Regions from separate parts of the Variovorax sp. LjRoot84 genome, predicted to be linked through region 2. Evidence: riboswitches for the same ligand, from Rfam matches in the RefSeq annotation. Region 2 holds a riboswitch; each other region holds the start of a gene.
What was found. A riboswitch is a leader RNA that binds a small molecule or an ion and turns the genes downstream of it on or off. The one in region 2 is predicted to bind thiamine pyrophosphate.

Region 1: linked by a shared signal. The riboswitch ahead of thiC (phosphomethylpyrimidine synthase ThiC) and the one ahead of ACSQ9I_RS36620 (long-chain fatty acid--CoA ligase) in region 2 are both predicted to bind thiamine pyrophosphate.
Region 3: linked by a shared signal. The riboswitch ahead of ACSQ9I_RS15955 (purine-cytosine permease family protein) and the one ahead of ACSQ9I_RS36620 (long-chain fatty acid--CoA ligase) in region 2 are both predicted to bind thiamine pyrophosphate.

The regions. Positions count from the first base shown of each region.
Region 1 is NZ_CAXUTE020000001.1:916,621-926,571, reverse strand. It holds gene thiC (phosphomethylpyrimidine synthase ThiC) at 1-1,546, opposite strand, end outside; TPP riboswitch at 1,625-1,729, opposite strand; gene ACSQ9I_RS04650 (rhodanese-like domain-containing protein) at 1,757-2,734, opposite strand; gene ACSQ9I_RS04645 (DUF3047 domain-containing protein) at 2,738-3,580, opposite strand; gene ACSQ9I_RS04640 (YchJ family protein) at 3,772-4,209, opposite strand; gene ACSQ9I_RS04635 (response regulator transcription factor) at 4,322-5,056, shown strand; gene iaaH (indoleacetamide hydrolase) at 5,057-6,577, opposite strand; gene ACSQ9I_RS04625 (hypothetical protein) at 6,659-6,790, opposite strand; gene ACSQ9I_RS04620 (acyl-CoA dehydrogenase family protein) at 6,917-8,047, opposite strand; gene ACSQ9I_RS04615 (glutamate carboxypeptidase) at 8,070-9,317, opposite strand; gene ACSQ9I_RS04610 (hypothetical protein) at 9,459-9,951, opposite strand, start outside.
Region 2 is NZ_CAXUTE020000002.1:1,218,862-1,228,812, reverse strand. It holds gene ACSQ9I_RS36655 (Bug family tripartite tricarboxylate transporter substrate binding protein) at 1-48, opposite strand, end outside; gene ACSQ9I_RS36650 (NAD(P)-binding domain-containing protein) at 874-1,056, opposite strand; gene ACSQ9I_RS36645 (SDR family oxidoreductase) at 1,053-1,820, opposite strand; gene ACSQ9I_RS36640 (ABC transporter substrate-binding protein) at 1,832-2,833, opposite strand; gene ACSQ9I_RS36635 (ABC transporter permease) at 2,845-3,612, opposite strand; gene ACSQ9I_RS36630 (ABC transporter ATP-binding protein) at 3,609-4,355, opposite strand; gene ACSQ9I_RS36625 (acyl-CoA reductase) at 4,364-5,833, opposite strand; gene ACSQ9I_RS36620 (long-chain fatty acid--CoA ligase) at 5,830-6,948, opposite strand; TPP riboswitch at 7,172-7,265, opposite strand; gene ACSQ9I_RS36615 (hypothetical protein) at 7,648-7,989, opposite strand; gene ACSQ9I_RS36610 (phytochelatin synthase family protein) at 8,152-8,337, opposite strand; gene ACSQ9I_RS36605 (hypothetical protein) at 8,545-9,408, opposite strand; gene ACSQ9I_RS36600 (amidohydrolase family protein) at 9,422-9,951, opposite strand, start outside.
Region 3 is NZ_CAXUTE020000001.1:3,184,551-3,194,501, forward strand. It holds gene ACSQ9I_RS15945 (NAD(P)/FAD-dependent oxidoreductase) at 1-338, shown strand, start outside; gene ACSQ9I_RS15950 (phosphatase PAP2 family protein) at 418-1,002, shown strand; TPP riboswitch at 1,091-1,199, shown strand; gene ACSQ9I_RS15955 (purine-cytosine permease family protein) at 1,275-2,594, shown strand; gene thiD (bifunctional hydroxymethylpyrimidine kinase/phosphomethylpyrimidine kinase) at 2,539-3,384, opposite strand; gene ACSQ9I_RS15965 (FAD-dependent oxidoreductase) at 3,413-4,525, shown strand; gene thiS (sulfur carrier protein ThiS) at 4,522-4,719, shown strand; gene ACSQ9I_RS15975 (thiazole synthase) at 4,729-5,547, shown strand; gene ACSQ9I_RS15980 (thiamine phosphate synthase) at 5,555-6,481, shown strand; tRNA gene ACSQ9I_RS15985 (tRNA-Asn) at 6,556-6,631, shown strand; gene ACSQ9I_RS15990 (hypothetical protein) at 6,777-6,944, shown strand; gene ACSQ9I_RS15995 (hypothetical protein) at 6,998-7,351, opposite strand; gene ACSQ9I_RS16000 (DUF3606 domain-containing protein) at 7,616-7,792, shown strand; gene ACSQ9I_RS16005 (hypothetical protein) at 7,824-8,060, shown strand; gene ACSQ9I_RS16010 (hypothetical protein) at 8,125-8,361, shown strand; gene ACSQ9I_RS16015 (ABC transporter substrate-binding protein) at 8,532-9,839, shown strand.

The DNA of each region.
Region 1 (9,951 bases), on a different contig from region 2:
CCACGTCGGCTGCGTGGGCCGCGATCTTGTACGCGATGATGCCCTGCTTCACGTCGTCGCGGTCCGGCAGGCCCAGGTGCTCCTTGGGCGTGACGTAGCACAGCATCGCGGTGCCGGCCCAGCCGATCATGGCGGCGCCGATCGCGCTCGCGATGTGGTCGTAGCCCGGCGCGATGTCGATGGTCAGCGGGCCAAGCGTGTAGAAAGGCGCCTCGTGGCAGTGCTTCAGCTGCTCGTCCATGTTGGCCTGGATCATGTGCATGGGCACGTGGCCGGGGCCCTCGATCATGGTCTGCACGTCATGCTTCCACGCGATCTGCGTGAGCTCGCCCAGCGTGCGCAGCTCGGCGAACTGGGCCTCGTCGTTGGCGTCCGCGGCGCAGCCGGGACGCAGGCCGTCGCCGAGCGAGAAGCTCACGTCGTAGGCCTTCATGATCTCGCAGATCTCCTCGAAACGCGTGTAGAGGAAGCTCTCCTGGTGGTGCGCGATGCACCACTTGGCCATGATCGAGCCGCCGCGCGAGACGATGCCGGTGCGGCGATCGGCCGTGAGATGGATGAAGGGCAGGCGCAGCCCGGCATGGATGGTGAAGTAGTCCACGCCCTGCTCGGCCTGCTCGATCAGCGTGTCGCGGTAGATCTCCCACGTGAGGTCTTCCGCCACGCCGCCGACCTTCTCGAGCGCCTGGTAGATCGGCACCGTGCCGATGGGCACCGGGCTGTTGCGCACGATCCAGTCGCGCGTGGTGTGGATGTTGCGGCCGGTGGACAGGTCCATCACGTTGTCGGCGCCCCAGCGGATCGCCCACACCAGTTTTTCCACCTCTTCCTCGATGCTGGAAGTGACGGCCGAGTTGCCGATGTTGGCGTTGATCTTGACCAGGAAGTTGCGCCCGATCGCCATCGGCTCGACTTCCGGATGGTTGATGTTGGCCGGGATGATGGCGCGGCCGCGCGCCACCTCGTCGCGCACGAACTCGGGCGTGATGATCTTCGGGATCCGCGCGCCCATCGGGTTGCCGGCCAGGCGCTTCTCGCGCGCCGCGTCGGCCAGGTACTCGGCCATCCATTCGCGCTTGCCGTTCTCGCGCAGCGCCACGTATTCCATCTCGGGCGTGACGATGCCGCGGCGCGCATAGTGCATCTGGCTCACGTTCATGCCGGACTTGGCACGCAGCGGCGTGCGCTGCAGCCCCGAGGCGGCGGCGCGCAGCTCGGCCAGGCGCTGCGCATCGCGGTCGGCATGGGTGGCGCCGTCGTCGAGCATCTGGTGGGTGCGGCCTTGATAGCTTTCGGTGTCGCCGCGCTCGGCGATCCAGGCGCCGCGCACGCCGGGCAGGCCCTGGCGCACGTCGATCTCGGCCGAAGGGTCCGAGTACGGGCCCGAGGTGTCGTAGAGCGACACCTGCTCGCCGTTGGTGAGCAGCACGTCGCGCACAGGCACGCGCAGGTCGGGCCGGCTGCCGGCGATGGCGCTCTTGGTCGAGGCAGGAAAGGGCTCGCGCGTCAGCGTGAGCAGCGAGGCGAACTTGTCAGGGGCATTCATGCGGGGCACTCCGGTTCGTTGGACGGGTGCTCCGCGATCGCTCCAGGATCGGCACGGCGGAAAAAAGAATGTCCGGGGCCGGGGAGTCGCAGCTCTTCTTACGCTGGTATGAACCAGATCAAGTTCGCGGGTTCGGCGTTTGGCCATCTCAGCACACATCTGCGTGCACCCCGGAGCGGGACCGATTCTAGGCCTCGTTCGCGGCAGGGATCAAGCGGGATGTGCGGCGATGTCCGGCGCGCCGGCCGGCAGTGCCTCTTCATCGACCTCGATCGCGGCGGCGGCGCTCCAGGCCGAGAGCCCGCCGGCGAGCACGCGCACGCGCGGCAAACCGGCCTTCATCAGCACGCGCGCGGCAGCGATGGCGGACTCGTCGTTGGGGCAGTCGCAGAACACGATGAGTTCGCGCCCGTCGGCAAAGGCAGCCAGCTCGACGGGGAGCTCGCGCAGCGCGATGCCGATGGCGCCCGGAATCGCGCGCGGATCCAGCGCGCGTCCCTCGGCGGAGCGCACGTCGATCAGCGTCGGGCGGGCACCGGCCGCGAAGGCTTCGCGCAGCGCGCCGGCCTCGATATGCTCGATGTCGTCGGCAGCGAGCGCGATGCGGCGCCGGCGATAGCGCCAGGCGACGAAAGCGACGAGCACCAGCGTGCCGACAGCCGCAGCCGTGAGGCCGACGCTGGACAGCACCGCCAGCACGTCCTGGATCGCCGCGTGGAAGATGCGGCCCAGCAGGAGGAAGCCCAGCGTCCAGATCAGCGCGGCCACGGTCTCGTAGGACAGGAAGCGCGTGTTCGACATGCCCAAGGCGCCCGCCATCGGCGGCGCGACCACCGACACGCCGGGCACGAACTTGGCCGCGATCAGCGACAGCCCGCCCCAGCGGCCGAGGATGGCCTCGCTGCGCCGTACGCAGGAGTCGGCCGACAGCGAGATGCGGCACAGGAGGCGCATCACGCGGTAGCCCCAGCGGCGCCCGGCCAGGAACCAGGCGCCGTCGCCGAGGATGTTGCCGACCAGGGCGGCCGCCAGCACGGCGGCGAATGACACCTGCCCGCCGACCGACAATCCGCCGGCGATGACGAGAAAGGGCGCGGCCGGCACCGGCGCGCCGAGGCGGGTCGCCAGCGTGGCGAAGAACACCACGGCGGCACCCTGGGCCGAGAGGAGCGTGACGAGATCGTCCATCCGCTATTCCCCGGGCACGGGACGCCCCGCCGCAAAGCCTCCGGCGCTGCGCGTGGGCGCGATGCTGCGCAGATCGATGTCGGAAAAATAGGCCAGCCCGTGGCCCTGCGTGTTGTCCGCGTCGGCCGAGATCGCGACCGCGACCACGTCGGGCATGGTGTCGCCGGCCTCGTCGCCGAAGACGCGCCGGTAGTCGGTCAACAGGTTGCGGCGCTCGCTCGCCCATGTGCCCGGCGTGGCGGCCGGCCCCGACTCGAGCACCACCATGCGCATGCGCTGGGTGAAGGCGTTCACGAGCGTGCTGCCCTTGGCTTCCTTGTTGTCCCATACGTAGCACAGCGCTTCGCTGGGCACCTGCTCGCCCGTGGTGCGCCGTGCCAGCGCCAGGCGCGTGCGCTCGCCGAAGGACAGCCGGTCGGTGGGGAAGTCGAAGAACACGCAGAGCTTGGCCGCGCCGTCGTCGCCGCTGCGCTTGCGCAGGTCGGCGTCCTTCACGAAGTCGTCGACGCGCCAGCGCCAGGCCAGCGTGGTGGAGGCGTCGAGCGGCACCTGGGTGGCATGCACGAGGTTGCCGTAGGACTGGTCGGCTTCGACCTTCAGGACACGGCGGCCATCCTGCTGCACGACCTCGAAGCGGGTCGGCGTCTTGTTGGGCAGCGTGGTGAAGCGCCACGGCGCAGGGGCTTCGGCACCGCGCGCGCTCGAGAAAGGCGTGATGTCGGCGGCGTCGCCGGCGTGTGCCGCCGGGGCGCAGGCCATCCAGAGCGCAGCGCCCAGGACCGGTGCCGCCAGCATGGCCCAAAGCCACTGCCGGTATGCGGTCGGAATCCTCGTGCTGCGGGTCATGTCGCCCTCTGGTCCAGGTTGTGTTGAAGTCTGGAAGAGAGTGTGCGGGCACAACGGCCGCGGATAAATAGGCCAAACGGAATCGGACTGTCTCCGTTCTGGACACAATGGCGCGCCGCGCGCTATCGAATTGCTAGCGCGCAATGCAGGCCGCGCGCGGCGGCAACAGATTTTTCAGTTGCCCCGCGGCTTCAGCGCAGATCGCCGTCGAGGTAGTACCAGCGGCTGACTGCGCCGTCGTCCTCGCGCACGAAGCGGCTGCGTTCGTGCAGCCGGGTCGCCACGCCCGCGCTGCTGCGCTGGCGGGCGACGAACTCGACCTCGGCATGGTCGGCGTCCAGCACCGAACGCGAGCGCACCTCGAGGCCCAGCCATTTGACGCCGGGCTCGAAGCCGAGCGTCGCAGGGCGCGTCGACACGTGCCAGGTAGCGAGCAAATAGTCGGCCCGCTCGAGCACGAAAGCCGTGTAGCGCGAACGCATGAGCGATTCGGCGTCCGTCGCTGGCGTGCGCTCGAAATCGTCGAGGTAGCGCCCGCAGCACTGGGCATAGGGCAGCGGCAGCTCCCGGCGGTCGCGGCGTCCGCAGGGGCAGGGAACGCGCGCGGAGTTGGGAGAGGAAGTGGACATGAGGGAAGGACAGATTCTCGCGCATTGTGCAAACCCTCTCGCAAACCCTGAATCGCCACGGATGGCGCGGCACTTGCTCGCGCACTAAGCTCGGCACAAAGAGGAGGCGGCCATGTACCTGAGAGCTTCGGAACAGCACGCGCTGCGCGGCATCTTCGCGCTGCTCGCAGAAAGCCAGGGCGAACGCGAGATCCGCGAGCGCATCGGCTGGGCACTGCTCGACCTGCTGCATGCCGACCAGTTCGCCTCCTTCGTGTGGGATGCCGAGAGCGGCAGCTTCGGCCGCCGGGTGGCGCTCAACATGGACCCGGCCAATCTCGACCGCTATGCCGAATGGCACCAGCACCATGATCCGATCACCTTCGTCCTGCAATCGCGCCGCCGTGCCACCCGCGTGACCGAAGTGATGCCGCAGCGCGAGCTGATGCGCACACCCTTCTTCAACGATTTCCTCTCGCGCGACGGCCTGCACTGGGGCATGAACCTGCACGCCTTCCATGGCGAGCGCGCGCTGGGCGACCTGCGCATCTGGCGCTGCCGGGGACGCGGCGACTTCGGCGCGCACGAGAAGGCGCTGCTGGACCTGATCGAGCCGGCCTTCGCCGGCGCGCTGGAGCGCGCGCAGCGCGTCGACGCAAAGCCTGCTGCTGCGTGGCCGCAGCTGAGCCCGCGCGAGCAGCAGGTCGCACGGGCGGTGCGCGAGGGTCTGACCGACAAGGACATCGCGCGGCGCATGGAAGTCGGCGTGCCGACGGTGCGCACCTACCTGCGGCGCATCTTCGGCAAGCTCGGCATCGAGCGCCGTTCGGCGCTGGCCGGCTGGACCGCGCCCGGCAGCGATCGCTGACTACTTCGTGGGTGCCGGCAGTCGGCCCAGCACCCCTTCGACCGCCAGCCCCAGAGCCAGCAGCTTGCGGTCGCTTCCCGCCGGGCCATCGAATTCCAGCCCGATCGGCAGGCCGCTCGTGGCGCCCAGGCCCGAGGGCAGTTGCAGGCCGGGGATGCCGGCGTTGCCGGCGGGGTCGGTGTTCTGGATCAGCGCGCCGAAGTTCTTCGGGCTGCTGGCCTCCGGCGTGGCGGCTAGCGCGACGCGCGTCACCGTCGGAAACACGAGCGCATCGAGCCTGTTCGCCTTGAAGGTGTCGCGGTAGAGCTTCTGCAGCGCCGGCCGGGCCTTGGCGATAGCGTTGTCGTAGGCAGGCTTGGCATCGACCACGCCGTTGGGGGCCGGCAGCTTGCGCGGGATCACGAGGCCTTCGAAGGCACCCTTGACATCGGGGCTGGCAGCGGCCGCGGCCAGCTGTCGGATGTCGACGCCGGTGCGGTACTTCGCGAGGTAGGCCACCATGTCGTCGTGCGCCTCGTAGAACGCGATCGGGAAGCCGGCCGCGCCATTGAGCTCCATCAGCTTCGGCATCTCGACGTCCACCAGCGTGACGCCTGCCGCGCGCAGCTTGGCCAGCGCCGCATCGGTGGCGGCCTTGGTGTCGGCATCGAGGTTCGCGAAGAAGGCCGGCACCACGCCGAGCCGCACGCGCTTCAGCTCGGCCGGCACCAACGGTGCGCCGCCGGCGATGGCTCCGTCGAGCAGCGCCAGGTCGGCCACCGACAGCGCCATCGGCCCGGCGGTGTCGCGCGTGTGCGAGACCGGCGCGATGCCCTGCTGCGAATAACGGCCCACGGTCGGACGCAGCGCCGCGCATCCGTTGAAGGCGCAGGGAATGCGCACCGAGCCGCCGGTGTCGGTGCCGAGCGCAGCCGGCGCCATGCGCGCACCGAGCGCCGCGCCGTTGCCCGAGGAGGAGCCGCCCGCGATGCGGGTCGCGTCATAGGCATTGCGCACGCCGACCTCGGGCCCGCTCTGGAACGCGGGGTTGTAGCCCGTCACGCCGAAGGCCAGCTCATGCATGTGGGTCTTGCCCAGCACGATCGCACCCGCCGCGCGCAGCTTGGCGACCACGGGCGCATCCGTCGACGGCACGAAACCCTTCAACGCCGGTGTGCCGGTGGTGGCGGGCAGGCCCTGGACCTGGATGTTGTCCTTGATGACCACCGGCACGCCGGCCAGCGGCTTGCACGGGCCGCCGCGCTTGCGCGCGGTGTCGGCCGCGCGCGCGGCCTTGAGGGCGCCGGCCTCGTCGAGCGTGATGAAGGCATTGAGCTGCGGCTTGGCCCTGGCCTGCGCGAGGTAGGCCGAGACCAGCTGCTCGCTGGTCAGCGAGCCGGCGCAGAGGCGCTGCGCGGCCTCGCTGGCGGTCAGCGTGGCGATGTCCGGGGGCGCGGATTGCGCGTGGGTCTGCAGGCCGAGCCCCGCGATGCACGAGAGGGCCGCTGCGCGAAGGGCCAGGGCGGAATTCGAATGAGACATGGCGAGAGCTCCGAGGAGAGAGGCCGCCATGTTGCGCCGCTGGGCGGCGCCTGTCTGTCATCCAGATCGATGACAGCAGAGCTAGGGCCTGCGTTGCACCGGCTTCCGAGCGCGCGCGAGGCGCGCCTTGGCCTGCTGGCCCACATGATCGATCAGCCAGCCGCCCAGCATGACCATTCCAAGCACGCCGAGAGTCATGAGATCCGTTGCCATGATGCGCTCCTCATCGTTTCCACTGGCACCAGTCTGGTCGTTCGCAGCGCGCGCGTGAATCCGCCAATCGGCAGGGAACCTGGCCGCAGGCGCCATACAGCTTTCGACAGTGCGAAGCTGCCATGTTCAAGCCAGGGCGCGCTGGATCAGGAGTTTCTGGATGTCGGAGGTGCCTTCGTAGATCTGGCACACGCGCACGTCGCGGTAGATGCGTTCCAGCGGGAAGTCGTTGACGTAGCCGTAGCCTCCGAGCGTCTGGATCGCCGCGCTGCACACGCGCTCGGCCATCTCGCTCGCGAAGAGCTTGGCCATCGCCGCCTCCTTGAGGCAGGGCCGGCCCGCGTCGCGCAGGCTCGCCGCATGCCAGATCAACTGGCGCGCGGCTTCGAGCTGGGTCGCGCATTCCGCGAGCCGGAAGCCGACGGCCTGCTGCTCGAAGATCGAGCCGCCGAAGGCCTGGCGCTCCTTGGCGTAGGCCAGCGCCACCTCGAAGGCGCTGCGCGCCATGCCCACGCTCTGCGCGGCGATGCCGATGCGGCCGCCCTCGAGCGCGCCGAGCGCGATCTTGTAGCCCTCGCCCTCCTGGCCGATCAGGTTCTCCGCCGGGATGCGGCAGGCGTCGAAGTTGATCTGGGCGGTGTCGCTCGAATGCTGGCCCAGCTTGTCCTCGAGCCGCGCGACCGTGTAGCCCGACGCGTCGGTGGGCACGATGAAGGCGCTCATGCCGCGCTTGCCCGCGCCCTTGTCGGTGACGGCGATCACGATCGCGACCTGGCCGTTCTTGCCGCTGGTGATGAACTGCTTGACGCCGTCGATCACCCAGCCGTCCGCGTCCTTGCGCGCCGTGCTGCGCAGCGACGAGGCATCGCTGCCGGCCTGCGGCTCGGTCAGGCAGAAGGCGCCGAGCATCTGCCCTTGGGCCAGCGGTTGCAGCCACTTCTTCTTTTGCTGCGCATTGCCGTAGCGCATGAGGATCGCGTTGACCGGGCAGTTGGTGACGCTGATCGCGGTGCTGGTGCCGCCGTCGCCGGCCGCGATTTCCTCCAGCACCAGCGCGAGCGTCAGGTAGTCGAGGCCGGCGCCGCCGTCTTCCTCGGGCACGCAGATGCCGTAGGCGCCGAGCGCCGCCAGGCCTGCATGCGCTTCCTTGGGAAAGCTGTGCTCGCGGTCCCAGCGCGAGGCATGAGGCCAGAGTTCGGCTTGCGCAAAATCGCGCACCGCGTCGCGGATCGCTTCCTGGTCGGCGTTGAGCAGCATGGTGACCCTCCTGCCTGCCTGTTTACTTCGATGCGCCGAGGTCCATGATCAGCTTGCTGGCCATGTAGAGGCGGCGCGGGATGGCGTCGATCATCACGTACTCGGCGGAATCGCTGTGGTAGCCGAAGCCCGGCAGGCCCAGGCTTTCGATCACCGGCTTGCCCGAGAGCGCCGCGTAGGCCGCGTCGGTGCCGCCGCCGGTGCGCTCTTCCACGCCGAGCGTGCCGCCCGCTTCCTTGTAGTAGGCCACCGCCTTGTCGACCAGCTTCTTGCCGCCTTCGCCGGCATTGAAGGCCGGACGGCCGCGCGTGGCCAGCACCTTGATCTCGGAGTTCGGCAGCTTTTTCTTCTGCGCGCGCTCTTCCAGCGTCTTCATCGCGGCTTCCAGGTCTTCGTTGCGCGCATAGCGCACGTCGGCGTTGAGGCTGGCGCTGTCGGGAATGATGTTCGACACCGCACCGGCCTTCGCGATGGTCCAGTTGAAGCGCAGGTTCTGCGCCTTGTTGTCGATGTCCATGGTGCGCAGCACCAGGTCGGAGGCCTCGACCAGCGCATTGACGCCGAGCTCGGGCGCCGCGCCCGCATGCGATGCCTTGCCCTTGATGTTGACCTGCACGTAGGCGATGCCCGAGGTGCCGAGCGAGAGCTTCTCGGCTTCGGCGCCGGTGGGCTCGAAGGAGAGCACGTAGTCGCTCGCCCTGGCCTCTTCCTGGATCAGGTCGCGCGAACCGAAGGAGCCCTTCTCTTCGTCGGTGTTGAACAGCACGGTGAGCGTGCCGAAATCCTGGAAGCCGCGCTCCTTGAGCAGCTTCAGCGTGTGCAGGACGACCGCGTTGCCTCCCTTGTCGTCGGCGATGCCGGGGCCGTAGGCCTTGTTGCCTTCGACGCGGAAGGGCGCCTTGGCCAGGATGCCCTTCAGGTAGACCGTGTCCATGTGCGACATCAGGAGGATGTTCTTGCCGCCCTTGCCCTTCAGCTTGCCGACGATGTTGTCGCCGACCACGATGCCGGTCGACTTGCTGCGCGTGACAGTGAAGCCCAGCGCCTTGAGCTCATCCTCGAAGTACTTGCCCGCGGCGGCCATGCCCTCGGCGTCGCCGGTGCCGGTCTCGATGTTGACCAGCCGCTCCAGCGTCTTCACGACGGCCGGCTGCTCGGCGGTGGCGGCGCTGAAAAGCGCCTCGTCACGCGTCTGGCTCCAGGCGGCGGGGGCAAGGAAAGCGGTGGCGAACAGTGCGGCGAGCGCGTGGCGGGGAATGGCCGGAAGCATGAACAGGGTTTCCTAGGAGTGGGCAAGCCCATCATTCTAGGTACCGCTCAATGCGACACGGCTCGCCCCCGCGCCGAACAAGAAATGTCACAGCGCGCGGCGATATGGCAAAAAAATGTCAACCGCGCACTGTGCCTGTCGCTAGGCGGCGATCAGCGCGGCCGAGCGCGCAATGGCTCGCGCACTCAGCTTGGCGGCGGTTCGCAGCACGCCGTCCCAGTAGCGCTCGACTGCTTCGAGGCCGCCGGCTTTTTCCTGCAGCTCGAAGGGAACGCAGAGGGTCCAGTCCTTGATGCCGAGAAAGTGAGTTCGAAAGACCTCACCATGAAACTCGGCGGTCTCTTCCGCGCTGACGTCGCGCGTGATGGAGGGCCCGTTTTCGAACTGGGCCCGCAAGGCGCCCAGATAGCCCTTTGCCATGCTGGTTCGGAAGCGCGCGAGCTCGTGGTCCGTCAGCTTCTGGCGGGCCTCCAGGCCCAGGCCGGGCACCGTGCGGCCCCGTGCCTCGGGCGGCAGGCTGTCGTCGACATCGCCGGCGGCCCAGCACGCGTAGTAGTAGCCGCGGTCGGCGAGGTAGTCATAGGCCGTATGGATGCGCCCTTGGTCGACCAGTGCGCGAAGCTTGTCGAACTGA
Region 2 (9,951 bases):
GCCGGCAACGAGAAGGCCTTTCAACAAGGGGCGGATGACTTGGTTCATGTCTTGTCTCTTTCTAGGGAAGGATGGGCACGGTGGCGCCGGACTGCAGCGACGATCGCGCAAGTTCAGCGACGCTCTGCAGCTGGAAAAAATCGAGGTACGCCGGAAGCTGATGGTCGAGCATCGGTCGTCGCGGGGTGGATTGGCAGGCCTCGCTCTACCGAGCGCCTGAGGAGCTCCGTGGTGGCCGGCTCCATGATCACATCGACCACCAATGTGCCCGGGGCGAGCGAAGCCGGGTCGATCGGGAGTGCGTCGCTCACCTTCATTCCTAGAGGTGTCGCGTTGATCACGACATCGCACAACACGCCGGAGGTCGATCGCAGCGGCTCGTCTCGCAGATGGGTCGAGGGGAGCACCGCGTTCATCATCGAATGCTAAGGTTTGCACTGAATGCGGTCGAATACCAATCTTGCCCAATGTCATAACGCCGTGTTATTCGCTCGTGTTTGCATCTTCGCCTGCTGCCGCTGCTTGGACGGCAACGACGCGCCACGCGCAGGCGCGCGCAAGGATGAGAACCGTTAGGCCGCATCTCAGGAAGGGACTACCCGGCTCGGGCACGCATCAGCGTTTCGTGGCAACAACTGGCGGACCATCCGCTGGTCACGGTCCAACCGGGCTACGTTGGACTACGAATCGCTTCATCAAGCTGGCGAGAAACCGGCGGGCGGTCCGACTTTGACTGGGTGGTACGTAGCTGGAAGCACGGTCCGCTACCTTGGTCGCGGTCGGCGCGTGGGAAGCCAGCGGACCGGTCGTGCAGAGCCGACGTGCGCGCTGCCTTGGCCGAATTGGCGTGTCAGAAGGTCGCCAAGTCGTGCGTCACGCGCCGGGACCTTCGGCGATCGTCCGTTCGGGAGCCTCGGCCACCAGTTGGCCGAGCAGTGCGTCGACGCGCAGATCGTCGAGTTCGAACACGCTCACTTGATGACCGGCCCGACTCAGCTGCCACGCGAGCAGCTGACCCAGCAGGCCGGCGCCGGCGATGCCGATGGAACTCTTCATTTCATCACCAGGCCGCCATCGACGAACAGCACCTGGCCCGTCATGAAGCGGCTCCATTCGGAAGCGAGAAACAGCACCGGGCCGGCAACGTCCTCGGGCCGCGCGATTCGTCGCAGCGGGGTTGCGGCGATCAGCGACTCACGAAATTCTTCCCGGGTCGCGCTGCTGGCCTGCGTCGGGTAGACCAGGCCAGGGGCGACGCAGTTGACACGGATGCCGAGCGGCCCCAGTTCGGCGGCCAGGTTGCGGCTGAAGCCGACCAGCGCCGACTTGGCGGTCGTGTAGTCGTGGTACGGAATCACCGGCCGCTCGACCAGGTCGCTGACGATGTTGACGATGCTGCCCTGAGTGCGGTGCCTGAAGTGCGGCAGCACGGCCCTGCAGACGTTGTATGCGCCGCCGACGGCGCCATCGAACTGCGCCTGGTAATCCTGCCACGCCATGTCGCCGAACAAGGTGCGGCGCTGCGGGTCGAATGAATACGGCCGGAAGGCGTTGTTGACCACCACGTCGATGCGGCCCGCTGCATCCAGGGCCTGTTCCACCATGGCCTGCACGGCCGCGCCCGAATTGACGTCGGCCTTCACAGCCCAGGCGTCGCCACCGGCCGCCTTGCAATTTGCGACCACATCGGCGGCTGCGGCGTCGTTGCTCAGGTGGTTGACCACCACCGTCGCGCCTTCGCTTGCGAAGGCCTGCGCAATGGCGGCGCCGATGCCACGGCTCGCACCTGTGACCAGCACCACCTTGCCATCGAACTTCATGGTGTCTACCTTCATCGCGCCGGCAGCAGTTCCGTGCTGACCACGTCAGAGACCTTGATGTCGTGCCCGATCAGGCCCAGCTTGCGGTAGGCGTCCGCGGCCTTTTGCAGCGACTCCAGGTCGAAGGCACCAAGACCGTTTTTCCCGGTGGTGGCCGACACGGAGGCGGCATTGCGCAGGCGGATCACTTCCAGGTTGGTGGGGCGGTCGGTACCGTCGATGGCGTGTTTCACCGCCAGGCCAGCCGCCTCGTCGGGGTTGGCGATCATCCACGCCGCGCTCTCGCGATAGGCTTTCAGGAACCGCTTCAGCAATGGCTTCTTCTGCTGGTAGACCTGTTCCCGCACCACGAACAGGTCGCTCGACACGTTCAAGTAGTTGCGCACCTCCATCACGTTGACGTCGCCCAGCCCCTTACGCTTGCCCACCAGCAAGCCGGTGTCGGTGGCAGCAGTCGCATCGACCTGGCCTTGCAACAGCGGCGCGAAGTTCAACAGCCCGGTGACGACGATGGTGACGTCGGATTCGGACAGGCCGGCCTGGTGCAGCAGCACCAGCAGGTTCTGGCGGGTGCCGCTGGACAGGCTGTAGACACCGATCTTCTTGCCCTTTAGGTCGGCCGGGCTGGTGATGTTGGCGGACTTGAGCGAGACCACGTTGAAGACGTTCTGTGGGTAGATGTCGTAGATCGCCCGCAGCTTCTCGCCCTTGTCGAGGGCCGAAAAGAACGCACCCGGATCGGTGAAGGCCACGTCCGCCTGTCCCGTGAGGATGTTGCGGATCGCGTCGCCCCCGCCGGCGCCCGACACGTAGGCCAGATCGATCCCGTTGGCCTTGAAGATGCCCTTGTCGGGCTCGACCAGCAGGTGCGTGATCTCGGTGATCGGCTTGCTCCAGCCGGCCACAGTGATCTTCTCCAGCGTGTCGGCAGCGTTCGCCCCGCCTGCGGCTACCAAGGTGAAAAGCGCAGCGGTTGCCAGCAGCGCGGAACGGCGTGCGATGGATTTGTGCATGGACGTTTCCTTCATGAGATTCGGGTGTAGGGCAGCAGCAGTCGTTTCTCGACCGCGAGCGTGACTTGGTACAGCAGCAGGCCGAGCGCGGCGATGACAACCAGCACCGCGAACATCAGCGGCGTGTCCATCATTCCCTGCGAGGCGATGATCAGCGCGCCGAGCCCCTGGCTGGCGCCGATGAACTCCCCGACGACCGCCCCGACCAGCGCGAGCACCACCGCCACCCGCAGGCCCGCCAGGATGCCGGGCAGGCCGGAAGGCAGCTTCAGGCGCAGCAGTGTCTGACGCCGCGTGGCGCCTAGCATCCGAAACAGCTCGAGCCGTTGCGGGTCGACCTGCTGCAGGCTGGTCACGGTGTTTTCCATCAGGGGGAAAAAGCAGATCAGCGCCGTGATCACCACCGTCGACGTCATGCCGAAGCCGAACCACACGATGAAGAGCGGCGCCAGCGCCAGCTTGGGGATGACCTGGCTGATCACGATGTAAGGCTTCAGCACGCGTTGCAGCAGCGCCGACTCGGCCATCGCCACGCCGCTGATGAAACCAATCAAGCAGCCGGTGAACAGCCCGAGCACCAGCTCGAGGCCGGTCGTGCGGATGTGGGGCCACAGGTAGCCGGTGGACAGGCCCATCCAGAGCGACTTCATCACCGCCGAAGGCGCCGGCAGGACCAGGGCCGAAACGCCGGAGCCGCGCGACGCCAGCTCCCATCCCGCGAGCAAAGCGAGCAGAAGCGCCCAGGAGCAGAACTGCGTGCGCGCGGAGGTCAGCTTCATACCGTCGCCATGTCCATCGCGTCGCGCACTTGCGCGCAGTGCAGGTTGAAGGCTGCGCCGTACCGCATTGCCGGCGCGCGCGGTTTGCTCACCTCGACGCGGACGTCCTGCACGATCCGGCCGCTGTCCATCACCGCGACCCGGTCGCCCAGATACACCGCCTCGGAGATGTCGTGCGTCACGAACAGGACGGTGGTGCGGCGCAGGCGACACATGTGCAGCAGGTCGTCCTGCAGCTCGCCGCGAGTGATCGCGTCCAGCGCGGCGAAGGGTTCGTCCAGCAATAGCAACGCCGGCTCCAGGATCAGTGCGCGCGCCAGAGCCGCGCGGCTTTGCTGGCCGCCCGACAACTGCCGGGGGTAGTGCTGCGCATGGGCCGACAGACCGAGCAGCGCCAGCAACTGCTGCGCCTTGTCGATCTCCCGGGCGGTTGGCTTGTGTTGCAGCGACACCGGCAGCAGTACGTTGTCGATCACGCGATGCCACTCGAGCAGGGTGGGCGACTGGAACACGAAGCCGAGCTGCGGTCCGGGCGCAACCACCTCCCTGCCCTGCAACCGGATGCTGCCCGTTTGGGGATGCAGCAGGCCCGCGGCGAGCTTGAGCAAGGTCGTCTTGCCGCAGCCGCTGCGCCCGACCAGGCAATGGAACTCGCCTTCCGCGATGCGCCAGTCGACGCTGCGCACCACCGGCGGCCAGCCGGGGTAGGTGAAGCCCACCTTGTCGATGTCGAGGAAGCTCACGAGCGCTCCTAGTCCGCGTACGGCGCCAGCTTGTCGGCTGCAAGTTCTGCCGACTGCTCGATCTCGACCATCCGCACCAGGTCCAGCAGGTTGAACCGGCCGTCGTGATGCCAGCCCGCCTCCGGCGAGGTCATCGAGCCGATGGCGGTGATGCGGGTCACGCCGGCTGCTCCCAGCAACTCCGACAGCCGGAACAGTTCAGCCGGTGCTGCCGCCACGCCCGCCGTTTGCAGGAACGGGGGGTGCGCTTCCACTTGCGCGATCACCTGTTCCAGCGAGTCGACCGCGACGACTTGGAGACTCCGGTTCAGCGCCGTGGGCGCCAAGGCCCATGCTTCATCGGCGTAAGCGACGCCAAAGGCCGCGCCGTCCTCGCCGATCAGCTCGCTGACAAACTCGCCGCCCGCCGACATCGACTGCAGCTCGATGGCTTGCCTCCATCCGGCCACGGCGGCTGAATCCTCCAGCGCCAGGGCCCGGCGCGGGAAACGGTTCTGCAGGTTGGCGAGCTCGCTGGCGAGGTACTGCGCGAATTCGCGCGGCGACACCTTGCCGCCGCGTTCCACGTAGAAGACATGGGGCGAATAGCAGCCCTGCTGGTCGTAGCGCATCACGTCCCAGGCGGCCAGTCGTGCCGTCGCCGGCGCGCGCAGAGTGTCGAGGGCCGCGGCGCTCACCAGGCCGAAGCCCAGCTTGTGGCCGTACGGCAGAAAGCGCGTCGTGACCGGCAGCCGACGGCGGATCTCTGCCAGCGAATCGTTGGCGCCGTAGGCGAGCACCGTGTCCGCCTCGGCGTAGAGGGCCGACGCCTGTTCCTCCTCGCCGCCTTTCCACCACACCACGGCCAGGCAATCGGCCAGCGGCGGGTGGACCTCGGCCAGCAGCCGAGCGAACAGGCCCGCGAACAGCGGCTCCGCGCTTGGCAGCTTGCCGATGTTGCCGGCCTTCACCAGCAATCCGCAGACCAGGCTCCACAGCGGCAGGGCCGGAACGTTGCCGGCCCAGCTGTGAACCAGCAGATCCGGCCCGAACGCCCTGGCCGCGCCGCCCTTGGGTCGCGGCTGGAACTCGTCCAGCACTTTGGGATTGGCGAAGTCTTCGGCGACGAAGCGGTGCAGTTGCGGCTCGCGAAAGGTCTTGAAGAAAGCCGTGAGTCCCAGGCGAACCATATCGGCGTCGTAGCCGCTGACGATCGGCAGCAGCCGGTCGGCCTGTATGCGGTAGGCGTCGGCCGGGTCGAGCAGGCGGGCGATCGCGCGATCCACCACGGCCACGATCTCCGACACGGTCATCGTCTTCAGATGGAGGCGGCAGGCCTGCTTGACCCGCAAGGCGAGCGCGGTCATCTGTTGCGGGCTCAACACGGGCACGGCGACTTCGAGCCGCGTGGCGCCCGATTCGAAGACCAGAAGCTGCCACTGCACTTCCGCCGGCGCCAGGCCAGGCAAGTAACCGGCAGCCGCGTGCAGCGTCGTCATGCCGCTGCCGCCCGGATGAATTCCTCCACCGCCAGCGAGCAGCCCTTGGCCTGCGCGCCCTCGGCGCGACCGAGCAGCAGGAACCCTCCGTCGGCTGCCAGGCCCACGTCCTCGGTCAGGATGGTGGTCACGGAATTGAAGTTGGCAAGGTCGCAATGGACCAAGATACCGCGTTCGCCACGCGCGACTTCGCGGCTCGTGAGCGGGTCGACCAGGCGGGAGCGGATCCAGTGCGGCCCCGACTTCACCGACGGCACGGTAGCATTGCCCGCGTCGTAGAATTGCGTGCTCAGCTCGGTCATGCCGTACATGTTGATGCACTGCGATCGTTCGATGCCGAGCCGGGCGGACAGCTCCGCATAGAAGGCGTCGAGTGGCAGTTCGCGCGACTGTCCCTTGTAGCCACCCGTGTCCAGGACCCGGCTGCCCGCCGGCAGGCGGAAAGATTTTCCACGCTGCTTGAGCTCGTCGATCAGGTGCACGAAGCTGTAGCTGGCGCCGAGCAGGGCGTAGGGCAAGCCGTGGCGTTCAGCGTCCGCCAGCGCATCGCACAGGCCGGGACTGTCCAGTCCCTGCGGGCTCACGAAGTAACGACTCTCCTCGGTGCCGAATTCACTCAGAGCGAGCGCAAGGTAGTGGGCCAGCGAGGAATTGGGCAGCACGGTTTCGGTGGGGAACAGGATCCCCAAGCGCATCCGGCCGCTGCCGTGCATGAACCGACTCGAGAAGTTGCGGATCATCGACCGGTCGTAGACCGCCAGCGTCGGATGATGATGACGGCCCTTCACCTCGCTGCGGGTCGTGCCGCTGGTCATGAAGACGCGGTCCGTTGCGGCCGGCGGCTCGCACCGTAGGTCCAGCTCCTTGAAGGCGTCGATCGGCACTGCCGGGATGTCGCTCCAGCGCTTCACATTGCGCAGGGTCGCGCCGCGCCGCTGGCAGAAGCGTCGGTACGCCTGATTGTTGCCGTACTGATGGGCGAACAGGCGTAACGCCAGCCGATCGAAGTCGTCGTCGGTGCACCCGTCCTGCTCGATGAAGGCGAGGACGTCAGCGACAATTTCGCCGGTTGCACTCGTGGCCCCGGCGGTGTTGTGTCCTGGATGGTTTGACATTCAATTCAGCCGCTGGAGCCGCATCGCTTCGGGCGCGTGCCCATGGTTCAACGGTCCGCCGGAGCTGGCGATAGACAGCACGCGCGGGTACCGGAAAGCATGGGACACAACACCCGCCGTGTGCGTGGGCCGCTCTGCAGAGGTGTTGTTCATGAGGACTCCTTCGTGACCGTCGAACGGATGCTCCGAAGGGCCACCTTGACCTAGGCAGGATTCGCCGATGGGTCAAGGTGAAAGCTCTTCTTCCGCCGGCATTAACCGGTTCAAGTTCGCGGGTTTGAATCTCAGCACTGTCGCGTGCACCCCGGAGCGCGATTGATTTTACATGTGCCCCACGCGTGCCGCTGCACGTGTCCATTGGGCGGCGCGCCGCCAGCCGCTCGCCCAGCTGCCGCACGAAGGCCGGCGTCGCACGGAACTGGCTCCTAGCTCTTCTTCCCGCCAAGCAGCAGAAGCGCGATCTCGGGGCCGTGCAACAGGGCGAGCTGCGCCGCAAGGCCACTGCCACGCTCGCCGAGGCGACCTGGCGCTGCAACATCTTGCGCGAGCGCGACAGCTGCCTGGTGCAGCAAAGCGCGCCTGCGCACGACGAGGCGACGCTCGGCGTGACGGACGCGAAGATCGTGCGCGCCGCCGAAGGCATCGCACTCGGGCCGGAGGCCAAACAGGCCGCTGTCGCGCTTGCTCTGGTCTACCCCGTCACGGCGCGGGGGGTGATCGGGGCAGGTACTCGGCCGCGTGCTCTTGCAGACCCACCAGCCAGTAGCGCGCGTCCGTTGCATCGCCGTGATAGGCGGCAGGCAGCCATGCACCCCATCTGCCGTACTCGGCTTGAAGTTCATCAAGCGGCGGACATGTCACGTCACCGGCTCGCTCCTCGAGCGCTCGTGCCAGCACCGGCCGCCAAGTGGTGGGCAACTCGATGGTGGGCAGATAGGTCGCCGCCATCCTTGCGGCTGTGCGCGGCAGGTGCTCAGCCTCGGCGCGAAGCACACGCAGTACGGCGAACTCGTGCAGGGTTGGGGGTCTGGGCGAACTCATGGGCGTTATCCGGCAGGGTTGAGACACGAGCCCGGCCGACGATCAATGGAACTTCCGGACTGTACTCAAGGTAGAAGGTCCGCGCGTACGAACGCAGGCGAAATGGCGAACTACCCCGCATGCTTTTCACCAGAGTGGCTGTCGGCATCCAGACCCAGCCCGCTACAGCCGGGTTGACATCGAGCACGAGGAAGAGTCCGACGCAGCGTCACAGGCGCTGAGCGGCGAGATGTGGCCACCGCCCTTCTGGCCCACGGTCTTACGCCTATAGTTCACGATCACGTGGTCGCCGCCGCGCGTGAGGTTGTCTGCCCAGGTCAGCGCGGATGGTCTGCTTGGAACGCGCATCGTCAACGACGTCAACTCTTGTGACGAGCGGCATGCGGGCGCAGCATTGCGTCAAACTGGCGCAACTGGTAACCGAAGTCCCGAACCTGCTGCCCAAAGGGGCTGCGGCCAGCGGACCTTTCGGCCTTCCAACAAGACGGTGCGCCACGTCGGTTGTCACCCCCCGAAACTCGAGGACGCTGGCCCGAGGCTCTTGGTCCAGGCGCGCTACCAGGCGATCGGCGCCGCTCCGAAGGCCACGAGCTTCGCGTTGACCGCTGCGAACGGATTCGGCCCGTTGATGAAGCCTGGGGCCACCGGGTGCGGCAGCGCGACCTCGCCGGCCCGCGTTTCCCAGGTGCCCGCCTGGGTGGCAGCCAGCTTTACGCCTTCGTTGGCGAGCAGCTTTTGTGCAAGTTGGCCGAGGCAGAGGAAAACCACCTGTCCGCTCGTTCGCGTCGCCATCGATCGCAGCACCTGGCCGACCACCGGCCGCCAGAAGGGGATGTGGCCGCGCGTCTGCTCCGGCGCGCCGCCGGACTGGTAGCGCGTGATGGTGAGCCCGGCATTGAGGAAGAGCACGCCCTGCGTCTGCTGCAGCTTGTCGAAGAGGGCGCGCGGCGATTCGAGCGCGACGGCGGGCGTCGCGATGTGGCGAACGAAGGTGGTCCAGCTCATCTTCAGCACGGCCGGATCGTTGGTGCGCGCCGCGACCATCATGCGCAGCAGCACTCGCAGGCTGTTCGCGACCGACGCGGCGGGCAGACCCCAGGCGTCGATGTCACCCTGCTCGAAGGAGCGGCCGGTCGCGCGGCTCAGCGCGGGGTAGGGGTCCTGGCCGATCAGGACGCAGCGCACCTTCGCGGGCGCGAGGCCGTCGAAAGCGCGGAACACGTGGGCATCGGCGCGCGCGCCGGGCAGAGGCTTGTCGCGCCGCGACGGGTAGATGGGCTGCAGGTCGTCGTAGGTGAGCGCGCTGCCGACGGCAGTCGGGTTGGGGCTGGCGCCGGCGAGCACCGAGCGCCAGGCGGGCGTGAGGTCGTTGCGCCAGTTGATGGTGAAGTCGTTCAATGCGTCGCGCAGGAGGGCCATGGTGCGGCGGCGTTCACGACCAGAGGTCGCGCAGCCCCTCCTTGATCGTGTCAGGGACGTTCCTCTGCGTGTCCAGCGCGTCGAGGTAGCCGGGATCGTCGACGACGGTCAGCGCATCGATGGCGAGCGGCATGACGGCGGCCGAGAGCTTCTTCGTTTCCGCGAACACCGGCCGCATCGCCGCGGACCGCAGCGTGCGGCCGCCCGGCACACGCACCGGCAGGTTGGCGCGCAGCTCGACGCCAGTGTCGAGGATCTCGTCGAGCGCCAGCCGCCAGGTGTTGGCGCCGGCGCGCGCCATCGCCATCGGCGAGATCGGCCGCGGGCGCTCGGCCCTGCGCGCGAGCGCGGGCAGACCACGCAGCGCGCGGGTCAGGCGATCGCCTGCGGCGGAGAGCGTGAGGTTCTGCGTCAGCGGATCTTCGCCCGGGTGCGCAAGGAACAGCATGTGGTTGGCGCCGCCGATCTTGAGCGTCTCGCCGGCAAAGCCCAGCTTGCGCATCAGCGCTGCGTCGCCGATGCGACCGACGCCGTTGATCATCA
Region 3 (9,951 bases), on a different contig from region 2:
CCACGCCCGACGCCCGGACCGTGACGCTGCCGCTCGACGCCCTCATCGCCTGCCTCGGCATCTCGCCGCGGCTCGGCCCCATGGCCGACTGGGGCCTCGATCTCGTGCGCAAGCAGGTGCCGGTCGACACCGAGCGCTTCCAGACGCACGAGGCCGGCGTGTTCGCGGTCGGCGACATCAATACCTATCCGGGCAAGAAGAAGCTGATCGTCTGCGGTTTCCACGAGGCGACGCTGGCGGCCTGGGCCGCCACCGCGATCGTGTTTCCGGGCAAGGCCGTGCCGCTGCAGTACACCACCACCAGCACGCGGCTGCACCAGCTGCTCGGCGTGGGCTGAAGAACAAAGCAACCATCCTGAACGAAGGCTGAACGCCGCATTCACGCGTTCGACACGAGACCGCCATACGATGCCGGGCATGCTCGCGTTGAACACCGCACTGTTCCAGGCCATTGGCGCTGGCCACACCCCGAATGCCGAAATCATGTGGCTCGCATCCATCGTGGCCGAGGGCGCGTCCTGGCTTTGCGTCGCCCTCATGGGCTGGGTCGCCTGGCGCCGGCCCTCGCAGCGGGTCTATGCGATGGTGACGCTGGTCGCCGCGGCCGCGGCGGCCATGCTGGCCCACGCGCTGGCGGACGCCATCGCGATGCCGCGCCCCTTCATGGTGGGCCTGAGCCCGGCGCACATCGACCATGGCGCGCGCGGCTCGCTGCCGAGTGCGCACGCCTCGGTGATGTTCACCATCGGGCTGCTGTTCTGCCTGCGGGCATCGCTTCGGAAGACCGGGCTGGCGGTCGTGGCGATCGCGGTCCTCACGGGCTGGGCGCGCATCTACGTGGGCGTGCATTTCCCGCTGGACATCGCTGCCGGCCTGCTGCTGGCCGGCGGGATCGCTGCCGCGTTCTGGACGCTTCAGCAGCTCGCGCGCCGCTTCGTCCTGCCGCTCATTCGCCACGACCACTCGGGCGCGAGGCAACTGTCGGCCGCCATCGACCACTGAGGCGCCGCCCGGTCCGCGGCGACTTCACGTCGCCGTGTCGCACTCGGCCGGCGCACGGCTCTACAATCCGAACTGCTTCGCCAGCCTGAAGCAACGCTAGGGGTGCCGGCTCGCAACGCCTGTTGCAGCTTGGCTGAGAGAGTCCCTTTGAACCTGACTGAGGTAATCCTCGCGCAGGGAAGCTGGTCCGGCGACCGCCACGTTTTCTCGCGTGCCGGTCTTGCCGCCGTGGCCTCGCCCACCTGCCAAACACTTTGCAATGGAGCAAATGGATGGCAACAACACCTGATTCCAACGAGGCGCTGACGCCACTCGGCGACGCCAACCGCGTCTTCCACTGGAACGACCACATGGCGCTGTGGTTCAGCCTCGGCGTCGGCCTGCTGGTGATGCAGGTCGGCGCCTACCTGGTGCCGGCGGTCGGCACGCGCGAGGCGGCGATCGCGATCGTGCTGGGGTCGTTGATCGGCGCCGGCCTGCTGGCCTGGACCGCCCGCCTCGGCTGCGAAAGCGGGCTGGCCAGCGCGGGCCTGATGCACGCCACCTACGGCAGCGCCTTCGCGCGCCTGCCGGTGGTGCTGAACATCGTGCAACTGATCGGCTGGACCACCTTCGAGATCGTGATCATGCGCGAGGGCACGCAGGCCATCGGCAAGCAGGCCTTCGGCTGGTCGCTGGAGGGCACGCTGGGCACCGTGCTGACCACGCTGCTGTGGGGCGCGGTGCTGCTCGCGCTGCTGGCCGGCTCGATGGTCAAGCTGGTGCGGCGCTTCGTGAGCCGCTTCGGGCTGCCGCTGGTGGTGCTCTCGCTGCTCTGGCTGAGCTGGCAATTCGCGACGCAGCTTCAGGCCAAAGGCCTGGAGGCCTTCTGGTCGCGCCCGGGCAACGGCAGCATGGGCATGTTCAGCGCGCTCGACCTGGTAATCGCGATGCCGGTTTCGTGGCTGCCGCTGGTGGCCGACTACGCGCGGCACGGCAGGCGCAGCGCGGGCGGGCTCGGCGGCGCTTTCGGCGGCACCTGGGTCGGCTACGCGCTCGCCAACATCTGGTGCTACGCGCTCGGCGTGATGGTGGTGAGCGTGGCGGAACCCGGCACCAACCTCGTGGCGGCGCTGCTGCTGGCGCAGGGCGGCCTGGTCGCGCTGGGCCTGATCCTGATCGACGAACTCGACAACGCGTATGGCGACGTCTATTCGGGCTCGGTCTCGGCCCACAGCCTGCAGCCGCGCTGGAGCGTGCGGCGCTGGGGCCTGTGCCTCGCGGTCGCGTGCATCGCCTTCGCACTGGTGCTGCCGATGCATTCGCTCGAGCCCTTCCTGCTGCTCCTGAGCTCGGTGTTCGTGCCGCTCTACGGCGTGATCCTCGGACGGCTGGGTACGGGCGGCGCAGCGGTCGCGGTGGGCGCGCGCAAGATCGACTGGGTCGCGGCGCTGATCTGGATCGCGGGTATCGCCATCTACCACGCCTGCGCCAGATGGGCGCCTCAGTTCGGGTCGGCGCTGCCGACGCTCGCCCTCACCTTCGTGCTGGCATGGATCACGCGCCCGGCGACGGCAGACGGACCATCGGCACTGGCGCAAAGCCGTGGTTGAGCGGACCGTGGCCGGCACCGATCTTCACATCCGCACCGGCCGCCATGGCGGCCACGACATAGCCGCGCGCGCGCTCCACGGCATCGGCCAGCCCGTAGCCCAGCGCGAGGTGTGCAGCGATGGCCGAGGACAGCGTGCAGCCCGTGCCGTGCAGGTTGCGGCTCGCAATGCGTTCGGAAGACAGCCTCAGCCGCTCGCCGCTCGCCTCCGCCAGCAGATCGACGACATCGTCTCCCGGCAGGTGGCCGCCCTTGAGCAACACCGCGTGCGCGCCCAGCGCGAGCAGTTCGCTCGCGGCATCGTCGAGCGCGTCGACGCCGTCGATGGCATGGCCGATCAGCAGGGCCGCCTCGTCGAGGTTGGGCGTGACCACGGTGGCGCGCGGGAACAGCTCGCGCACCAGCACCTGCACGGTTTCTTCAGCGATCAGTCGGTCGCCGCTGGTGGCGACCATCACCGGGTCGAGCACCACCTTGGAAAGCCTGTAGTGATCGATGGCCCAGGCCACCACCTCCACCACCTCGGGCGCATGCAGCATGCCGAGCTTGACTGCGTCGACGCCGATGTCTTCGATCACCGCCTGGATCTGCGCCTTGAGAAAAGCCGGCGGCACGCCATGGATGCCCGACACGCCCAGCGTGTTCTGCGCGGTGAGCGCGGTGATGGCCGTCATGCCGTAGCAGCCGAGCGCGCAGAAGGTCTTCAAATCGGCCTGGATGCCGGCGCCGCCGCCGCTGTCGGAACCGGCGATCGAGAGCACGCGGGCGTAACGAGAGAATGCTTGGGTCATGCCAGCAAGCTTACCGAATGATCTGCCGATGAACGCTGCCACCCTTCCTTTCCGCTCCGCCGTCATCCTCGGCGCCGGGCTCATGGGCCGCCTGCTCGCGGTGACGCTGGCCCAGGCCGGCTGCAAGGTCGAGGTCTTCGACGCCGGCGGGCCGGAGGCCGACGGCGCGGCCGCGCGCGTCGCAGCCGCCATGCTGGCGCCGCTGGCCGAATCTGCGATCGCACCACCCTCGGTCGTGCGCATGGGCCACTACGCACTCAACCGCTGGCCGGTGCTGCTCGCATCGCTGGCGGCGCCCGTGTTCTTCCAGCGCGCAGGCACACTGGTGCTGTGGCACCGCCAGGATGCGCCCGAAGCCGCGCGGCTGGCGCGCATGCTGGCGCACACCGGCGAAGTGGTGCCCGAACTGCCTGCAATGAAGTCGCTCGATGCGGCTGGCATCGCCGCCTTGGAGCCCGCACTGGGCCAGCGCTTCGCGCACGGCCTGCTGCTGCCGGAAGAAGGCCAGCTCGACAACCGCGGACTGCTCGCCGCACTGCTCGCCACGCTGCAGGCCATGCCCAACGTGCAACTGCATTGGCAGGCACCGCGCAGCATCGACGACTTCGACGCCGGAGGAACCGGCCAGCCCGAACGCGTCATCGACTGCCGCGGCCTCGGCGCCCGCCCGCAGTGGGGCGCCCTGCGCGGCGTGCGCGGCGAAGTCATCCGGGTGCATGCCCCCGAAGTCGCGCTGCAGCGACCGACGCGGCTGGTGCATCCGCGCTACCCGCTCTACATCGCACCCAAGCCCGGGCAGGTATTCGTGATCGGCGGCACCGAGATCGAGTCCGACGACATGTCGCCGGCCAGCGTGCGTTCCACGCTCGAACTGCTGAGCGCCGCCTATTCGGTGCACAGCGGTTTTGCCGAAGCACGCATCCTCGAGATCGCGACCCAATGCCGGCCGACCCTGCCCGACAATCTGCCGGCCTTCCGTCAGCCGCGACCCGGCGTGATGCAGATCAACGGCCTGTACCGCCACGGGTTCATGATCGCGCCGGCCATCCTTGACGTCGCGATGGAACTGCTCGCCACCGGCCATTCCGCGCTCGCGAGCCGTTTCGATCTGGCGCCCAGCCTGGAAACCGTCTTGCCATGAACATCCTGATCAACGACACACCGCAGACGCTGCCGAGCGGCGCGACGCTGGCCGACGCGCTGGCCCTCATCCACGCGACGCCGCCCTTCGCCGCCGCGGTGAATCGCCAGTTCGTGCCGCGTTCGAACTACGCGTCGCACGCCTTGCAACCCGATGACCGCATCGAAGTGATCCGCCCCGTGACAGGCGGCTGAGGTAAAGCCATGACCACAACCCCATCCCACGACCCGCTGGTGCTCTACGGCCAGGCCTTCCAGAGCCGGATGCTGCTCGGCACCTCGCGCTACCCCTCGCCCGACGTGCTCGAAGCGGCCGTGCGGCGCGCGCAGCCGGCGATGCTGACCGCTTCGCTGCGCCGCCAGACGGCCACGCCGAACGGCGCCGGCAGCGACAACGGCTTCTGGGAGCTGCTGCGGCGGCTCCAAGTGCCCGTGCTGCCCAATACGGCCGGCTGCCACAGCGTGCAGGAGGCGGTCGCGACCGCGCAGATGGCGCGCGAGCTCTTCGACACGCCGTGGATCAAGCTCGAGCTCATCGGCGACGACTACACGCTGCAGCCCGACACGCTGAATCTGGTCGATGCCGCATCGCAGCTGATCCGCGACGGCTTCCACGTCCTGCCCTACTGCACTGAAGACCTGGTGCTGTGCCGGCGGCTGGTCGACGTCGGCTGCCAGGCCGTGATGCCCTGGGCCGCGCCGATCGGCACCGGCCGCGGGCCCGTCAATCCCTATGCCTTACAGGTGCTGCGCGAGCGGCTCAGCGTGCCGCTGCTGGTCGATGCCGGCCTCGGGCTGCCCTCGCATGCCTGCCAGGTGATGGAATGGGGCTACGACGGCGTGCTGCTCAACACCGCCGTCGCGCTCGCGCAGGATCCGGTCGCGATGGCCGGCGCCTTCGCCGATGCGGTGCAGGCCGGCCGCAGCGCCCACCTTGCGGGCGCGATGGCCGCACAGGAATCGGCACAGCCGAGCACGCCGGTGCTCGGCACGCCGTTCTGGCACCACGCTGCATCGCAGTGACCCCGTCATGAGCAACACCACCGCCCCCCAAAACATCGCGCAGGCCATCGTCGCGGCGCATGCGCCGCGCTTCGGCGAGACGGCCCAAGCGCCCGCGTCCTTCTCGTCCGACGACGCCGTCTATCGCGGCGCCAAGACGGCCTGCGCCGCACTCGGCTTCATCGAGGTCGATGCCGAATGCCTGGCCCGCGCCTGGCGGGCGCAAACGCAGCGCACGGGCAGCTTCGATGCGCATGCCTGGCCCGAACTGCCGGCGGACTTCGGCATGCTGCCCTTTCCGCCGACCGAACGCCGCAATGCCTTCCCACCCTGTCCCCAGAAGCTGGGTCTCTACGCGGTGCTGCCCGACGCCGCCTGGGTCGGCCGCATGGCGCGCGCCGGCGTGCCGACGGTGCAACTGCGCTTCAAATCCGACGACACGGAAGCCATCGCGCGTGAAGTACACGCGGCCGTCGAAGCGGTGCGCGACACCGGCGCCCTGCTCTTCATCAACGACCACTGGCGCGCCGCCATCGCGGCCAAGGCCTACGGCCTGCACCTGGGCCAGGAAGACCTGGACGCGCTGACGCCGCAGGAGCTGCAGACGATTCGCGCCTCCGGCCTGCGTCTGGGCGTCAGCACCCATGGCTACGCAGAAATGCTGCGCGCCGATGCCGTGAGCCCGAGCTACATCGCGATGGGCGCGGTGTACCCGACCACCTTGAAGCAGATGGCGACCGCACCGCAGGGCGCGGCGCGGCTCGGCGCCTATGCGCACCTGCTGCGCGGCTATTCGCAGGTGGGCATCGGCGGCATCGACGAAGCGCGCCTGCCCGAAGTGCTTGCCACCGGCGTCGGCTCGGTCGCAGTGGTGCGCGCCCTGGTGGCCGACCCGGAGCCCGAGGCCGCCGCGGCTCGTCTGATGGCCGCCGTCGAGGCCGGTACGCGCCAATGAAGTCGCGAATCACGAATCACCCGATCGAGCCCGGCCGGAAGGCCTCGAAAACCACGCTATAATTTGAGGCTTGTTCCTCGATAGCTCAGTCGGTAGAGCGCCGGACTGTTAATCCGTAGGTCCCTGGTTCGAGCCCAGGTCGAGGAGCCACTACAAGCCGCATAGGCACAAAGGCCCTGCTATCCAATCGGTAGCAGGGCCTTTCTCTTTCGCGAATGGAAAATCGCCGCGCGTTGGGTGTGGTTGCTTCCTACAGATCGTGGCGGGCCATGGTCCATGGGCCTTGCTTGCGCCGATGAAGAACACCACCAACACTTCATCCGAGCGGCGGAATTTCGCGATGTTTCAGGTGCGAGTGAGCGCTCGTGAAAAAGCGCTGTTCGCAGAGGCCGCCGCGGCCGCCCGCAAGTCGATGGCGACTGGGGCGCGCGAGCACCTGGAAGCGGCCGCGATTCGAGACTAGAGATCCGCGAGTCGACCCGGCTGATGCTCGAACGTTGTGGCAGCCGCTGGCTGCTACTGCAAATCCGCCAGTCCCACGGGCCCACAGCCCGCGATGAAGTCGAGAAGATCGTCGCAAGCCGGCCCGTACTCGTGCGCATCCACCGCAGCGATCAGCTGAAGGCTGCTCGCGCGCACATGGCCGCTGCTGCCGCGGGTGAAACGGACGGCGATCTCCGGGTCGCGGCCATCGTTGCCGCGGTCGGACATGCAGACGACCACCATCTGCCCGACGAGCGACGGATCGCCGCCACCCAGCACCAGCGCCAGGTCGCCGCGGCGAAACGGGCGCGGCGCGTGCGCCGGCCGGAAAGCCATCGGCTTGTATGAGGCAATTTTGCGTACTTGCGCAATGTTCGGCAGAGCCATGGTGGTACAGATCCTTTGTAGCGATTGCGTGTTGCGATCGGACAGTCACGATGGTGTCTCACTACCGTGTTGAGCGCCTTCTTTTGCCCCAAATAAAGACACACGATGTGCATTCCGTCCTGCCGGCCCAAGGGGGCGAGTTTGAACTGTTCCGGCCGCGCCGGATGTCAGCCGGATTCCCGCACTTGATCGCGGCCACGTCCGGCGCTCGCCAACGCGCGCCGCGCGACACTGGGGCCACACACAGACTCAGGAGACGCGCAAATGGCAGATGACTTGAGCAATCGCGGCCCGCAGGACCGGTCGCGCGTGAACGTCAACGAGACCCACGAGCTTCGGTACTGGACCAAGGAACTGGGAGTCACCGAGGCCCAGCTCCGGGCGGCCGTCGCCGCTGCCGGCACTTCGGCGCAGGCGGTGCGCAACTATCTCGGGAAGTAAGAGGTGGGAAATCTGCCGCGCGGAGCGCGCCATGCCAAGGAGCGTCGTGTTCGTCTATCGGGGCTATCACTTTCTCTGTACCGCGGAGAAGGAGAAGCCCGCGCAGTTTCGACCGGTGCTCATCCGACAGCTGGGATGGCCGAGCGAAAAAACGGTTGTCCTGCTCGGCGACACCGACCTCTGTAGAACCGAAGCGGAAGCGCTGCGGCACGCGGAGCAGCAAGCCATGAAATGGGCGGACAGTCGGACGACGGCCGAGATGTCCTGAGGCCTTGCACCGGCCGTCCGATTGCGCAGAATTGACAGTTCTCCGTCGCCCGAAAGGAGACCCCATGCCGATGGAACTTCTTCGGCACATCGCAGACCAGAAGCTGCCCTACACGGTCTACGCACCGGCCGACATCGACAAGCTGCGCGTGCTGCGCGCCGCCGAACTCGTCAGCGCCTTCATTCCGCCCGCCGAAACGCTGCCCTGCGGCGAGAGCCACAAGCCGGCGCAGGTGCTGGCCATCACCCCCAAGGGGAAGAAAGCGCTGCAGGACCAAGCCGAGGGCATCGTCGATCCTTAGCACTCGCTCGAACGCCGCATCCATCCCTATTTGCCTAAATTAGGGAAGTCACTGATCAATCAGTGCATCCAAGTATCGAAATCGGCTTGGCGAGTACCAATTCCGCAAGCAAGAGTCTCCAGAATCCGGGCACGGCGATCGCCTCGTCGCCGACCACAAGGAGACATCACATGAAGCGTTTTCTGAAGGCGGGCCTGGTGCTCGCGCTCGCGGGCGCCGGCCTGGCCCACGCCGCGACCGAACTGGTCATCGCCACCGTGAACAACGGCCACATGATCGAGATGCAGAAGCTCACACCCTTCTTCGAGAAGGCCAACCCCGACATCAAGCTCAAATGGGTCACGCTGGAGGAAGGCACGCTGCGCCAGCGCGTCACGACCGACATCGCGACCAAGGGCGGCCAGTTCGACGTCATGACCATCGGCCTCTATGAAGCGCCGATCTGGTCCAAGAAGGGCTGGCTGCAGCCGATCGCGACCGACGCCGCCTACGACGCCGACGACCTCCTGCCCGCCATCCGCGACGGACTGTCGCACCAGGGCAAGCTCTACGCCGCGCCCTTCTACGGCGAGAGCTCGATGCTCATGTACCGCAAGGACCTGGCCGACAAGGTCGGATTCAAGGTGCCCGAGCAGCCCACATGGGCGCAGGTCAAGGAACTCGCGGGCAAGATCCACGACCCGAAGGCCGGCGTCTACGGCATGTGCCTGCGCGGCAAGCCGGGCTGGGGCGACAACATGGCCTTCCTCACGACCCTGGTCAACACCCACGGCGGCCAGTGGTTCGACATGAGCTGGAAGCCGCAGATCGACACCAAGCCCTGGAAGGACGCGATCACCTTCTACGTCGACATCATGAAGGCCTACGGCCCGCCGGGGGCCTCGGCCAACAGCTTCAACGAAAACCTTGCGCTCTTCAACGAAGGCAAGTGCGGCATGTGGGTGGACGCGACCATAGCGGCCTCCTTCATCAGCGACCCGAAGCAGTCGAAGGTGGCCGACAAGGTGGCCTTCGCGCAGGCGCCGGTCGCGGTCACGCCCAAGGGCGCCAACTGGCTGTGGTCGTGGAACCTGGCGATCCCCGCCAGTTCGACCAAGGCCGAAGCGGCGCAGACCTTCGTCAAGTGGGCGACCTCCAAGGACTACATCAAGCTGGTGGCCAAGGAACACGGCTGGGCCACCGTGCCCACGGGCACGCGCAAGTCGACCTATGCGAATCCCGAGTTCCAGAAGGTCGCCAAGTTCGCCGAGTCCGAGAAGAAGGCCATCGACACGGCCAACCTGACCGACAGCACGCTGCCCAAATCGCCCTACGCCGGCGTGCAGTACGCGGCCATCCCCGAGTTCCAGGCCATCGGCGTGGCGGTGGGCCAGCAGATGAGCGCGGCACTGTCGGGCAAGGTCACGGTCGACCAGGCGCTCAAGACCTCGCAGACGGCGGCCGAACGCGAGATGAAAAAGGGCGGGTATTACAAGTAAACCCCCAGGCTGCGCGCACTTCATGTCGCTTCGCCACCCCCTTGCAGGGGGCACTGCCTGCGGACCGGCAAAGCCGGTTCCGCGGCAGTTCACGAAGCTAAAGACCTGGTGG